Regions from separate parts of the Arthrobacter sp. Y3223151 genome, predicted to be linked through region 2. Evidence: predicted binding sites of a transcription regulator. Region 2 holds the regulator's gene; each other region holds the start of a gene.
What was found. Region 2 encodes HspR, which represses chaperone genes until heat shock. Its sites were predicted from a motif close to AAGTTGAGTCNNNNNGACTCAACTT; they were not measured.
Positions count from the first base shown of each region.

Region 1 (4,702 bases), on a different contig from region 2:
GGATCGGATTTTCCACCCGCCATGCCATGGTGACCAAAGTCCGGGGCGCGTTCAACGACGTCGAAGGCATCATCCAGGCTGACGTGGACAACCCGGCCAATTCGTCCGTCAAGGTCACGATCAAGGTCGCCAGCATCGATACCCGCAGCCCGCAACGCGACGAGCATCTGCGCACGAACGACTTCTTCGATGCGCCGAACTATCCGGAGATTACGTTCGTCAGCACCCGCATCGATCAGGTGGAAAGCGCAAACTTCATTGTGAACGGCGACCTGACCATCCGCGGCATCACCAAGCAGGTGGCGGTTCCGATTGACTTCATCGGCGTGGAGCGGGACCCGGGCGGGCAGCTACGGGCGGGCTTTGAGGGCTCCCGGCGCATCGACCGGCAGGAGTTCGGGGTCAAATGGAACACTGCCCTGGACTCGGGCGGCATGCTCGTGTCGGACCGCGTGATGCTCGAGTTCGAGGTTTCCGCCGTCAAGGTCGAGGACGCCGCCGCGCAGTAGGGAACCGGCGCCAATCGGATGCCCGCCGCCCTCAGTCCCCGGCGGGATGAACCGACACCAGTGCCGCGAACCCGCGGCCGCTGACCTCGGCCGCCACCGAGCCGACCACGGTGTCGTAGGGATTCAGCGGCTGGGCGGTGTCGCCCGACGTCGCCTGCGCCTGGCCCTGCAGCAGCACCAGGTACTGTCCGTCCGCCAGCCGCAGCGGCTGTTTCTTCGAGAGCTCGACGATCAGCAGGCCGGCGCCCCAGGTCCCGCGGCGGGTCATGACGTTCAGCGCACGGCACGGCCCGGTGGGCAGGCTGCAGTCCGTGCTGCTGCCGCCGTCGAACCGGAACGGTCGGTAGCGTTCCATCCGGTGCTGGCTGCCGTCCACGGTCAGGAAGGCGACGTCGCCGTCCACGATGGTGAATATCCGGTCCACGCCCGGATATTCGGAGAAGCCGCCGTCCGACGTGATGTCCGCCAGGCTTAACCGCCAGCCGGGGAGCCCGTCCGCGCCGACGTCGCCGGCCGCCAGTTCCCTGGTGGTGCCGCCGCCGTTCCGCCACCGCTGTTCCTTGAGCGCGGCTGCGCGAATGATCTCCACTGGGACTCCTTGACCGGATGTTAAAGCTGCCGGTCCCAGTTCAGCACATAAGCGTCCTGGTAGCCGTCCGGGCCGCTGACCGCCGCGGCCTCGTTCCGTTCGAACCCCAGCGACGTGACGATGCGCAGGGACGCGGTGTTGGCCGGATGGACCAGCGCCAGGATGGGCGGCAGTTCCAAAAACTCGTTGACATGGGCCACGACGGCAACCACCGCCTCGCGCCCGTAGCCGCGGTGCCACACGGCGGGGTCGAAACGGTAGTAGAGATTGAGCACCGGGCGGCCGGACAGTGCCACGTGCTTGACGCCGGCAAAGCCGATGGGGTCTTCATGGCCGGGCAGGCGGACGGCAAAGTAGCCCACGCCGTGGTCCTCCCACTGCCTTTCCCAGCGCTGGAAAAGGCCCTCGGCTTCCTCGTTCCAGATGAGCGCGTCGGACGGGTTAAACCGCGTGGTGCGCCGGTCGGAGAGGATTCGGAACATGGCACTGATGTCCTCCGGCGTCGGCTGGTTCAGCAGCAGCCGGGCAGTTTCCAACATGGTTTCCGTCAGGGCCACCTCCGTCCCGCTTCCTGCACGTCCCCGCTCCAGCCTATGCGCCGGACGCCCTTCCGGGCAGGGGCGCCGGGGCGACAAGATGGTGGTGGGCAAGCAGGCTCCGGCGGCGGGGAAGCAGAGCTCCGGTAGGGGGAGCCTGGCTCCGCAGGTGGGCAAGCAGGCTCCGCAGCCTGTGGATAACTTTACATCCAAAGTTGAGTGGACTAGACTCAACTTAGTTTCAGGACCAGCACTGATGGGGCTGGCCAGATCCATTCCGGAGCGAACGGAGAGATGTGTTGGACGCTAAATTCACCACCAAGAGCCAGGAAGCGCTGTCGGCCGCGGCCATGAACGCCTCGACGGCGGGCAATCCGCAGATCGAGCCCGCCCACCTGCTCAAGGCCCTGATGGACCAGCGGGAGGGCGTGGCCGTCGCCGTGCTGAAGTCCGCCGGGGCCGATCCGGACTCGGTGAGTGTCCAGGCGAGCACCGCGATCAAGGCCCTGCCGTCGTCGTCGGGATCCTCCGTGGCGCAAGCGCAGTACTCCCGGGGCCTGCTTCAGGCGGTGAAGGCCGCCCAGCAGGAGGCGGAGAAGCTGGGGGACTCCTTCGTCTCCACCGAGCATCTGCTGCTGGGCCTCGCGGCGGACAACGCCGCCGTCGGGAAGATCCTGCGCGACGCCGGCGCATCCCACGAAGCACTCCTCGCCGCCCTGCCGGGGGTGCGCGGAGACCGGAAGGTCACCAGCGCCGACCCGGAGAACACGTTCCAGGCGCTGGAGAAGTTCGGCACCGACCTGACCGCCATCGCGCGCGCCGGGAAGCTGGATCCGGTGATCGGCCGGGACGCGGAAATCCGCCGCGTGGTCCAGGTGCTCTCGCGCCGCACCAAGAACAACCCCGTGCTGATTGGCGAACCCGGGGTCGGCAAGACCGCCGTGGTGGAGGGCCTGGCCCAGCGGATGGTGGCCGGCGACGTGCCCGAATCGCTGCGCGGCAAGACGCTGATGTCGCTGGACCTCGCGGCCATGGTGGCCGGCGCCAAGTACCGGGGCGAGTTCGAGGAACGGCTGAAGGCCGTGCTGGAAGAGATCAAGAACTCGGACGGTCAGATTGTCACCTTCATCGACGAGTTGCATACCGTCGTCGGCGCCGGGGCATCCGAAGGCTCGATGGACGCCGGCAACATGCTCAAGCCGATGCTGGCCCGCGGCGAGCTGCGGCTGATCGGCGCCACCACGCTGGACGAATACCGCGAGAATATCGAGAAGGATCCGGCGCTGGAGCGGCGCTTCCAGCAGGTCTACGTGGGGGAGCCGAGCGTCGAGGACACCATCGGTATCCTGCGCGGGCTCAAGGAGCGCTACGAGGCGCACCACAAGGTATCGATCGGGGACTCTGCCCTGGTGGCCGCCGCGACGCTGTCCAACCGCTACATCTCCGGCCGGCAGCTGCCGGACAAGGCCATCGACCTGGTGGACGAGGCCGCCTCCCGGCTGCGGATGGAGATCGATTCGGCGCCCGAGGAGATCGACCAGCTGCGCCGCGCCGTCGACCGGCTCACAATGGAAGAACTGGCGCTGGCCAACGAGACCGACGCGGCCTCCCGGGAACGGCTGGAGGCGCTGCGCGCCGACATGGCAGACAAGAAGGAGCAGCTGGCGGCCCTGAACTCCCGGTGGGAGGCGGAGAAGGCCGGGCTGAACCGGGTGGGCGACCTGAAGGCCAAGCTGGACGAGCTGCGCTCGCAGGCCGACAAGTCGCAGCGCGAGGGCGACCTGGCCGAGGCCTCCCGGATCCTGTACGGGGAAATCCCCACGCTCGAAAAGGATCTGGCCCAGGCGCAGGCGGCCGAGGAACAGGGCGGCGCGGGCCGGGACCAGATGGTCTCCGAGGAGGTCACCGCCGACGACATCGCCGAGGTCATCTCCGCGTGGACCGGCATCCCCGCCGGCCGCATGCTGCAGGGCGAGAGCCAGAAGCTGCTGCAGATGGAGGAACACATCGGCTCGCGGCTGATCGGCCAGTCCAAGGCGGTTGCCTCGGTCGCGGACGCGGTACGGCGCGCCCGGGCGGGCATCAGCGACCCGGACCGGCCCACCGGCTCGTTCCTCTTCCTGGGTCCCACCGGCGTCGGCAAGACCGAGCTGGCCAAGGCGCTGGCGGACTTCCTGTTCGACGACGAACGGGCCATGGTCCGGATCGACATGAGCGAGTACTCGGAAAAGCACTCCGTGTCGCGCCTGGTCGGCGCCCCTCCGGGCTACGTGGGCTACGAAGAGGGCGGCCAGCTGACCGAGGCCGTCCGGCGCCGTCCCTACTCCGTGGTGCTGCTGGACGAGGTGGAGAAGGCCCATCCCGAGGCCTTCGACATCCTCCTGCAGGTACTCGACGACGGACGCCTCACCGACGGGCAGGGCCGCACCGTGGACTTCCGCAACGTGATCCTGGTGCTGACCTCCAACCTCGGCTCGCAGTTCCTCGTGGACCAGACCATGGACGCGGACACGAAGCGCGAAGCGGTCCTGAACGTGGTGAACGCCAGCTTCAAGCCGGAGTTCCTCAACCGGCTGGATGACGTGATCATCTTCGACCCGCTGAGCATCGAGGAACTCTCCCGGATCGTGGATCTGCAGGTGGCGGCGCTGGCTGCGCGGCTGGCCGAACGCCGGCTGACCCTCGAGGTCACGGACGCGGCCCGCGAATGGCTGGCCCTGACCGGCTTCGATCCCGCCTACGGCGCCCGGCCGCTGCGCCGGCTGGTCCAGCGCGAGATCGGCGACAAGCTGGCCCGCGGCCTCCTCGCGGGCGCGATCAGCGACGGCGACACCGTGCTGGTGGATGTGCCGGAGATCGACGTCGACGGCGGGGCCGGCGGCCTGAGCGTGCAGTCGAAGGTGGGGGCGGTCCGGGGCGGCTGACCTGAGCAGCCCGCAGAGTCCCGGGAGAAGTCCGGCGGTCCCGCCAAGGCGGGGCCGCCGGACTGTTTTATGTCGGGTTACTAGTCCACCAGCGAGCCGGTGATCTCCTGGCCCTCCTCGGCGATCTTGAAGCAGTCGATCCTG
Region 1 covers NZ_JBNHGI010000019.1:16,706-21,407, reverse strand. Annotated here, with positions in the region: gene AC5RUP_RS16740 (YceI family protein) at 1-509, shown strand, start outside; gene AC5RUP_RS16735 (HutD/Ves family protein) at 541-1,098, opposite strand; gene AC5RUP_RS16730 (GNAT family N-acetyltransferase) at 1,119-1,655, opposite strand; gene clpB (ATP-dependent chaperone ClpB) at 1,934-4,558, shown strand; gene AC5RUP_RS16720 (septum formation family protein) at 4,639-4,702, opposite strand, start outside.
Region 1: a site for HspR is predicted at 1,847-1,871, ahead of clpB (ATP-dependent chaperone ClpB). Genes of this name have one in related genera too.

Region 2 (4,702 bases):
ACCGGCAACGCCAGCACCGGTGAAGGCATGGACGAGCACGGCGGCTGGGCGCCCCGCTTCGACGGCCGGACCATGACCAGCTTCGAGCAGAAGGCCCACGACGCAGGCCGGCTGATCTTCGACCTCGCCTACCGCCGGAACTGATGTCCGGGGCCGGGCTGCCGGGCCTCCCGCTCAGTCCGTGGCCACGGCCGCCAGCGTTGCGTCCGCCCCGTTGCGCAGTTCCACCTGGACGATCTCGTCGGTGGCCATGGCGCAGGCTGCGGTGAGCGTGGCGCGGCCCGCCGGCGTCGCCTGCCAGGATGCCACCTGATAGGTGTACCCGGTGTCTCCGGTCACCCACAGGGTGAGCAGGCCGTCCCGGGGCAGCTGCTCCCCGGCTACCCGCATCTCGGTGCCCCAGGCCTTGTGCACCAGCGCCAGCTCCAGTTGCAGGCCGCCGCCGGCGGTCATCACATAACTCTCCGTCGCCGGCGGCTGCTGCTGGGTCAGCAGCGGCCCGATGGCCGCCCCTGCGACCAGGCACACGCCCGCCGCTGCCGCCACCAAGCCGGCCCACCGCCGTCGCTCTTTCCGCCGCCGGCGGGCCAGTTCACCCACCAGTTCCCGGGTGCGTTCCTCCACTTCGTGCTGCGGCGGCGCCGCCAGCTCCAACGCGGCCTCGCGCGGCAGCGCATCCAGCAGGTCGGGCAGCGTTTCCAGCTCCGCGGCCTCCCGGCGGCACTGGGGGCAGGAGGCCAGGTGTTCTTCGAATTCCGCCCGCTCCCGGCGGTCCAGCCCGCCCAGCACATAGAGGCCGAGCAGTTGGTGCAGTTCCTCGTTGGCGTTCACGGCTGCCCCACCCCCATCTCGTCCAGCACGGCGCGCAGGGCCTTGGCCGCGTAGAACGCCCGCGACTTCACCGTGCCCAGCGGAATGCCCAGCGACCGGGCGGCTTCGGACGACGTGAGCCGCTGGTAGTGCAGGGCGAGGATGATGTTGCGGTGCTCGGGGCTGATGCGTGCCAGCGCTTCCTCCATGACCACGCGGAGCAGGAGCCGCTCCAACTGGTCTTCTTCGCTGGCGGGCTCGTCCTCGCCCAGGCCGGTCTCGCCCGGCCGCCGGGCGCGGCGCCGGTAGCCGTCGATAATGACGTGACGGGCGGTTTGGTAGAGGTAGCCGCGCATGTTGTCGGTTTCCGGGCCGCGCTTCCACACCCGCAGGATCGTCTCCTGCACCACGTCCTCCACCTGGTCCGCGTCGGAGGTCGCGGCGCGCACGAACCGGCGCAGCGCCGTGGCATGGTCGCGGTAGAGGCGGGCCACGGCCTCGTCGTCCAATGCCACGGCCGCCTCCTTCCTCCCGGCAGCCCCGGCCGCCCCACCGGCGGCAGAACGTCCCCGCGCAGCGTTCCACGCGGCGTCCTACCGGGTACGACGACGGCGGCGGCGTTCCGGTTCATCCAGCCCGCGGGATCCACCCCGCCTGACGTTGAACCATTGTGGGCGCGGCCGGCGTCTTTGCCAATAGCGGGCCGCGCCCCGCGGCACGACGCTCCGGGCCCCGCCCGGGAGACGGCAAAGGAACCCTCATGAAGATCACACAGACAGCCGCGACGGCTATGCTGGCCGCCGCCATGCTGGGCCTCGCCGGCTGCGGCGGCGGCTCGGGTACGGAAACGCCTGCCGGCCCGGAGGCACCGCCGGCAGGCGAGGCGCCGACGACGGGCGCCCCCGGAATGACCACGCCGGCGGCGTCGGAGACAGACGGCGGGGAGACCGGCGGCGGGCAGGCATCCGGCGCCGCCTCTACCCTGACCACGGCCGAATCCGACCTGGGCGACATCGTGGTGGACGGCGAAGGCATGACCGTTTACTACTTCACCAAAGACGTCCCGGACTCAGGCGAGAGCGCCTGCACGGGCGACTGCCTGGCCGCGTGGCCGCCCGTCCTGGCCGAGGAAGAGCCGGAACTCGACGGGGTCACCGCGGATGTGGGCCTCATCGACACTCCGGACGGGCAACAGCAGGTGACACTGAACGGCATGCCCATCTACTACTGGGCGCAGGACAAGGCGCCGGGAGACACGACCGGACAGGGCGTGAACGACGTCTGGTATGTGGTCGCCCCCGACGGCGAAATGATCAAGTAGCTCCACGCCGCCATCCTGCCCGCAGCCGCCCGCCCCAGGCCGGCAGCCCGGGGCCGGCAGCTGCGGGCGTCCGATCACGGGCGCAGGCCGGGCGTTCAGCGCTGCGGACGCCAGACCATCAGCGCCTGGCTGCGCGGACGCGGCCGCTGGCCGCGGGCCAGCGTCACCACGTCGCCGGCGAGGCCGGCGGCGAACACCCGGCTGGAGTCGGTGCCCCGGCGCTGCCGGGCCATCAGTTCCTCGGAGAGGTCCCGGACCTGGGCCTTGAGGGCGGCGACCTCGTTTTCCAGCTGGAGGATGCGCTTGATCCCTTCCAGCGAGACGCCTTCCTGGGACAGCCGCTGGACCTCGCGCAGGGTGTTGACGTCCTTCTGCGAATAGCGGCGCTGCCTGCCCCGCTGGCGCGACGGAGAGACCAGGCCGAGACGGTCGTACTGGCGCAGGGTCTGCGGGTGCATGTCCGCCAGTTCGGCCGCCACCGAAATCACGAAGATCGGCGCGTTCATATCGATGCTCATGGTGCTCTCCCTCCTGCGCTTCGCGCGTTTCCCGTCCGGGCTGTCCCGACCTGTCGTAACGTCCCGCTACAGCCTGGCCTTGGCGGCAAGGTTTCCGCGCGGGTCGGACCCGGCGGTCGCCGCCGCAAAAGCGTTGACTGCGTCTTCGGCCTCTTTCCCAAGGTTCTGCGGGACCACCACGTCGATGGTCACGAGCAGGTCGCCGGTGTTCTTCGAGGTCTTCACCCCGCGTCCCTTCACGCGGAGCGTCCGGCCGGAGGGTGTCCCTGCCGGGATCTTGACCTTGACGAATTCGCCGGTCAGGGTCGGCACGTCGATCTGCGCGCCCAGCGCGGCCTCCGGGAACGTGACCGGGACGTGGATCCTGATGTTGTCGCCGTCGCGCTGGAAGAACGGGTGTGGCTTGACGTTGACGGTCACCATCAGGTCGCCCGCGCCGGCGGGGCCGGCCTGGCCCTTGCCGCGGACGCGGACCTTCTGGCCGTCTTTAATCCCGGCCGGGATCCGCACGTCAATCACCTCGCCGCTGGGCTCGCGCAACCCGATGGTGGTGCCGTTGATGGAACCGGCGAAGGAAATGCTGGTGGTCGCGGTGCGGTCGGCGCCCCTGCGCGGCGGCTGCTGCTGCGGGAAACCGCCGAACCCGCCGAACAGATCGGCGAACTCCGGCGGCACGGTGCCCCCGGAGCCGGCGCGGGTGCGGGTACTTTGGCCGAACAGGTTGCCGAAGATGTCCTCGAAACCGCCTGCGCCCGGCCCGCCGGCGCTGCCGGGTCCCCCGGCGCTGAAGCGCGCACCGCTGCCCATGGCGCGGATCGCGTCGTACTGCTCGCGCTCCCCCGGGTCAGAGAGGACCGAGTAGGCCTCGGAGATGTCCTTGAACTTCTTTTCCGAACCTTCATCCCCCCGGTTGGTATCCGGATGGTGGGTCCGCGCGAGCTTGCGGTACGCCTTCTTGATGTCCGCATCGGACGCGTCCTTGGAGACACCGAGGATCTTGTAGAAGTCCTTTTCGACCCAGTCCTGGCTAGCCATGCAGGCGCCTCCTTTCAGTTGTCACAAAGTCTATGGGCACGGGAGCCCCGGACGATGACGGGTTGGCCTCCGGCGGTCCGGAGGCCAACCCGTCATCTGCGGCTGGGCGCCGGGGCGCCCCCTGCCTGTGTCATTCCGCCGGTACGGCTACCACTACCTGGGCGGCGCGTAGCACGCGGTCGCCGGCCCTGTAGCCCAGGCGCAGGACCTGGCTGACGGTGTCTATTTCCACCTCGGCGTCGGGCTGCTGCATCAAGGCCTCGTGGATGTTCGGGTCGAATTCGACGCCGGTCTCCTCGATGCGGGCCAGGCCGTAGGTCTTGAGCACGCCGTCCAGCTTGGCGGCAATGGCCGCGAACGGTCCGTCCGCGAGATCGCCGTGCTGGCGCGCCGCGTCGATGTCGTCCAGGACGGGCAGCAGCGAGTTCAGCACGCCGATGACGGCCATCTCGCCGGCCACGGCGCGGTCGCGTTCCACCCGCTTGCGGTAGTTCACGTACTCCGCCTGCAGCCGGAGCAGATCGTTCTTCAGCTCCTCGGCTTCCTGCGACATGGTCCCCTGGGCAACAGATTCCCCCGCCGGGACCTCGGCCCCGTTCAGGATCTGCTCCGCCTGGGCCAGCGCGTCGGCGTCGGCGCCCTGGCCGGCCGCGGAGGTATCTCCAGCGGCCTGCCCGGCGTTCCCGGTGGCTCCCGCGGCGCCACGGACCTGTCCGGTTTCCGGATCGATCTTGCGGTTGTCGCGGAAGTTCACCGGCTCGCTCTGGTGTTCTTCTTCGTTACCCTTTTCGGCCATGGTTACTTCTTCTCGTCTTCGTCGACCACTTCGGCGTCCACAATGTCCTCGTCGGCCGCGCCGGAGCCGGCCTCGGCGGAACCGTCACCGGCGGCTGCACCGTCACCGGCCGCGCCGGAGGCCTGCGCCTGCGAGTAGATGGCCTCGCCCAGCTTGGTCTGGGATGCCTGCAGCTTCTCGAACGCGGCCTTGACCTCGTCGTCGTTGTCCTGCTTTTCCAGG
Region 2 covers NZ_JBNHGI010000001.1:2,489-7,190, forward strand. Annotated here, with positions in the region: gene trmB (tRNA (guanosine(46)-N7)-methyltransferase TrmB) at 1-144, shown strand, start outside; gene AC5RUP_RS00015 (anti-sigma factor family protein) at 175-831, opposite strand; gene AC5RUP_RS00020 (sigma-70 family RNA polymerase sigma factor) at 828-1,325, opposite strand; gene AC5RUP_RS00025 (COG4315 family predicted lipoprotein) at 1,571-2,131, shown strand; gene AC5RUP_RS00030 (heat shock protein transcriptional repressor HspR) at 2,227-2,649, opposite strand; gene AC5RUP_RS00035 (DnaJ C-terminal domain-containing protein) at 2,716-3,684, opposite strand; gene AC5RUP_RS00040 (nucleotide exchange factor GrpE) at 3,815-4,480, opposite strand; gene dnaK (molecular chaperone DnaK) at 4,483-4,702, opposite strand, start outside.

Region 3 (4,702 bases), on a different contig from region 2:
ATCCGCGGCGACCTCCAAGCTGCCCGGCAACCACGGTTCGGGTAAGGACGACGGCGGCACCACTGGCACCACCGGCCAGACGACCACCCTCGGCGACACCGTCTCGGATCCGGCGCACAGCGACGAACTCGGGCAGAGCTGGACGGGCGAGGGAGGCGCCATGCCGGGCGGACCCGCCACCAGTAACAGGGACGACCTGCGCCCGCCTGGAGTTTAACCTGCCCGGGATTTCCGCAGGTGGCGCCCACGCCGCGGTCCGCTTGCATCAACGGCAGAAGGAAGGACTGGCATGACCGAGAACGACACCGGCCAGGTCAAAGGTCCGCGGGACCAGCCGGCCACCGCGGCAGATCCGCCGGATGCTCAGGAGCAACAGACGGCTGATTCCGCCCCCGAGCCCGAGGGCAAGGAGGGCATGAACATCGCGCCCGGGCCGGCCGAAGAGAAGGACCGGGAAAGCGCGGACGACCGCGGGCTCACCACCGACACGAGCCCGAGCGACTGATCCACCGCGGGCAAGGCAGCGTCCGTCGAGATAAACGGCCGCTGCCTTGCCCCGTTTTGCTGCTGCCGTGCCCCGTTGCACAGCTAATTGCTACGCCTTGACCACCGGCAGGTCGCTCCATTCGGTGGTGTAGCGCGGCGAGGAAAATTCGCGTTTCATTGACCACGCCGCGGGGGCGGCCAGCCCGCCCTGGCCGAGGCCGATCGAGGCTTCGCCGAACTTGGTACGCACCGCGCCCAGCAGGTCGCCGATGTGCCGCTGTTCCACATCGCTGACGAAGGGGTCGAAGGTCTGCTGACCGGCCGCGGGCTCCAGCCCCGACAACAGGACCCCTGCCCGGACATAGTGGGCGCCCGGAACCAGGCAGCCGCGCATGGCAACCACGGCGGCCTTGGTCAGCTGGATCGGGTCCTGGGTGGGCGTCGCTAAGTTGACGCTGGCTGCAGGAAACGATGCCTCGCCGCCGGCGAACTTGCTGGTCCCCGCCGTCACCGTCAGCACCGAGGCGCGCAGTCCCTCGGCTGCCATCCGGGCCGCACCGCGTTGGGCATAGACCGCCATCACCTGATCCATCTCCTCCAGGGTGGTTACCGGCGTGGAGAAACTGCGCGAGAACATGATCTGCTGCTTGTCGGCCCGCTCCTCCGAGTGCGGGATGCACGGCGTCCCGTTCAGTTCCAACACGGTTCGCTGCAGCACCACCGAGAACTTCTTGCGGATTGCCTGCGGGTCGGCGGCCTTGAGGTCTGCGATCGACTCGATTCCGAGGGCGTTCAGCCGTTTCCCGGTCCGTCCGCCCACGCCCCACAGCCCGGTGACCGGGACGCGCGATTGGATCCAGGCGATGTCGGAAGCGGGCATCGAGCCCAGCGAGCAGACTCCGGCCATCTGGGGATTCCGTTTGGCCACGTGGTTGGCGAACTTCGCCAGCGTCTTGGTCTGCGCCACGCCGACGCTGACCGGCACGCCCACCTGACGGACCACTGCGGCACGGATCCGGCCCGCAGTCCCCAGCAACTGGGCCTCGTCGCCGGGCAGGCCCAGGAACGACTCGTCGATCGAATAAACCTCCTGCCAGGCCCCGAACCGGCCGAGCACTTCCATCACCCGGGCGCTCAGGTCCCCGTACAGCTCGTAGTTGCTGGAGCGCGCGACCAGCCCCCAGGCCTTGGCCCGTGGCGCCACCTGGAACCACGGCGTCCCGGTCTTCAGCCCCAGCTGTTTGGCTTCCTCGGAGCGCGCCACCACGCAGCCGTCATTGTTGGAGAGCACGACGACGGGGCGTCCCTCGAGTGACGGATCGAAAACCCGCTCGCAGGAGACGTAGAAATTGTTGACGTCCACCAGCGCGATCCGTTCCCCGGGCACGGGAGCGCTAGACATGGTGCAGGCAACGGGTGGCGACGCCCCAGATGCTCAGGTCGGCGAGTTCACCCACCTCGGTGGGAACGCCGCCGTCGTCCGCCTGCAAGCGCACGCCGTCCGCGCTCAGATGAAGGCGCCGCACCACCAGTTCCCCGTCCAGCACCGCGATCACTACCGAACCGTCGCGCGGGGTCAGCGAGCGGTCCACGATCAGCTCATCGCCGTCGCTGATCCCGGCCGCGGCCATCGAGTTTCCGGCCACCCGCATCACGAAGGTGCTGGTGCGGTCGCGGATCAGGTGCCGGTTCAGATCGATGCCGCCGTGGAAGTAGTCCCTGGCCGGTGACGGGAAGCCGCGGGCCTCCTCGGGCGTGCCGCTGCCCATCTCCGGGCCGGCCGACGCATTAGACGGCTGCTCCATACCGAACATCCCGACCCCCGTCTTCGAACAAAGCTTCGAACACCACACTAGCACCGGCCTTCCCCCGGTCACATATGAGTCAGTCCCACTCAAGTTCGAGAAGCTTCTGGAATAATCTTCACCCGGAGGCGTTAACATGAGTCGAAGGCACTCACGTTCCACAGGAGGATTATCCATGCCACTGTTCTTCGGACCAGCTTCCGGCAACGGTTCATTCGACGAGTTCCTGGCCCGCTACCTGCAGGGCCAGCGGGCGGCCCAATCCCGCACGGTCGACCTCACCCGGCTGCTCAGCCGCCGCACCCATGAGGTGCTGGCGCAGGCAGCCCGGTTTGCCGCAGGCCTCGGCCACATCGAGGTGGACGCCCTGCACATCCTGCACGTCATGGTCGGCCAGGAGCCGGCCGCCAGCCAGATAAGGCTGACCGGCGCGGACCCGCAGGCCATCGCGCGTTCCGCGGAGCAGGGCCTGCCGGAAAAGACCGGCCCGACCCGGGAGACGCCGTCGCTCACGCCGTCGGCGCAGCGTGCCCTGCTGGACGCGCACCAGGTGGCCCGCGCGTTCGGCTCCACCTACATCGACCCCGAGCACCTCTTCGCCGCCTTCGTGCTGAACCAGGAGACCCCCGCCGGCCAGATCCTGGCCGGCTCGGGCGTCACCCCGCAGGCACTGCAGCAGGCGGCGGAGAAAGCCGCGGAGCAGCCCAACGGCCCCGCCCCTGCAACCGGCCCGCAACAGAGCACCGGCACCCAGGCGGAAACCCCCATGCTTGACCGGTTCGGCAGCGACCTGACGGCCCAGGCCCGGGAGAACAGGCTGGACCCGGTGATCGGCCGCGCGGACGAAATCGCCCAGACCATCGAAATCCTCGCGCGCCGGACCAAGAACAACCCGGTGCTGATCGGCGAGGCCGGCGTGGGCAAGACCGCCATCGCCGAGGGGCTGGCGCAGGCCATCGTGGCCGGCGACGTCCCGGAACAGCTGCGCGGCAAGCGCGTGGTGTCGCTGGATCTGCCGGGCATGCTGGCCGGCACCCGCTACCGCGGCGACTTCGAGGAACGCCTGACCAAGACCCTGGACGAGATCAGCGCCGCCAGCAGCGAGCTGATCGTGTTCATCGACGAACTGCATACCGTGATCGGCGCCGGCGGCGGCGGCGAGGGCGGCATGGACGCCGGCAACATCCTCAAGCCCCGGCTGGCCCGTGGCGAACTGCACCTGCTCGGCGCCACCACACTGGGCGAGTACCGCAAGGTGGAGAAGGACCCGGCCCTGGAGCGGCGCTTCCAGCCCGTCATGGTCGGCGAGCCCTCGATCGAGGACGCCGTCCGGATCCTGTCCGGCCTCAAGGACCGCTACGAAGAACACCACCAGGTGGCGTACACCGACGCAGCGATCCGCGCCGCCGTCGAGATGTCCTCCCGCTACCTCACCGACCGGTTCCTGCCGGACAAGGCGATCGACCTGATTGACCAGGCCGGCGCACGGCTGAGCCTGCGACGCGGCCCGCGCGTTGACGTGGAGGCCTTGCGCGGCCGGCTGGCCGAGATGGAGTCGGCCAAGAACGCCGCCGTCGCCGAGGAGCGCTACGAGGACGCCTCAAAGCTGCGCGACGAGATCGAAGAGCTGAAGGCCCGGCTGGACGCTGCATCCGCCCAGCAGCCGGCCCCCGGTGCCACAGAAGATCACGACGGCGGGGCCCGCCCCGGCGTCGCGCCTTCCGATGTGGTGGGCGAGTCCGAGATCGCCGAGATTATCTCCCGCGCCACCGGCATTCCGGCGGCCCGGCTGACCCAGGGCGACCGGCAGCGGCTGGCCCGGTTGGAGGAAGACCTGCACGCCCGGGTGATCGGCCAGGACGATGCGGTGACCGCCATCGCCAGGTCCGTGCGGCGCAACCGCACCGGCATGGGGGATGAGGGCCGGCCCGTGGGCAGCTTCCTGTTCCTGGGCCCCACGGGCGTGGGCAAAACCGAGCTGGCCAAGGCACTGGCGGAGTCGCTGTTCGGCGACGAGGACGCCATGGTCCGCTTCGACATGAGCGAATACGGCGAGCGCCACACCGTCTCACGGCTGGTCGGCGCCCCTCCGGGCTACGTCGGCTACGACGAGGCCGGCCAGCTGACCGAGCGGGTCCGCCGGCGCCCGTACTCGGTGGTGCTGCTGGACGAGGTGGAGAAGGCCCACCCGGACGTGTTCAACCTCCTGCTGCAGGTCCTCGACGACGGACGCCTCACCGACGGGCAGGGCCGCACCGTGGATTTCCGCAACACCGTGGTGATCATGACCTCCAACCTCGGCTCGGAGTTCCTGGCCAGCAAGGGCGGAGCGCTGGGCTTCACCGCCAACAACGGGGTGGACGGCTTCGGAAGCGAGCAGGATCTGCGCGCCCGGGTGATGGGCCGGTTGC
Region 3 covers NZ_JBNHGI010000003.1:177,121-181,822, reverse strand. Annotated here, with positions in the region: gene AC5RUP_RS06780 (hypothetical protein) at 1-217, shown strand, start outside; gene AC5RUP_RS06775 (hypothetical protein) at 290-505, shown strand; gene AC5RUP_RS06770 (Y-family DNA polymerase) at 596-1,888, opposite strand; gene AC5RUP_RS06765 (LexA family protein) at 1,881-2,291, opposite strand; gene AC5RUP_RS06760 (ATP-dependent Clp protease ATP-binding subunit) at 2,467-4,702, shown strand, end outside.
Region 3: a site for HspR is predicted at 2,425-2,449, ahead of AC5RUP_RS06760 (ATP-dependent Clp protease ATP-binding subunit). Genes of this name have one in related genera too.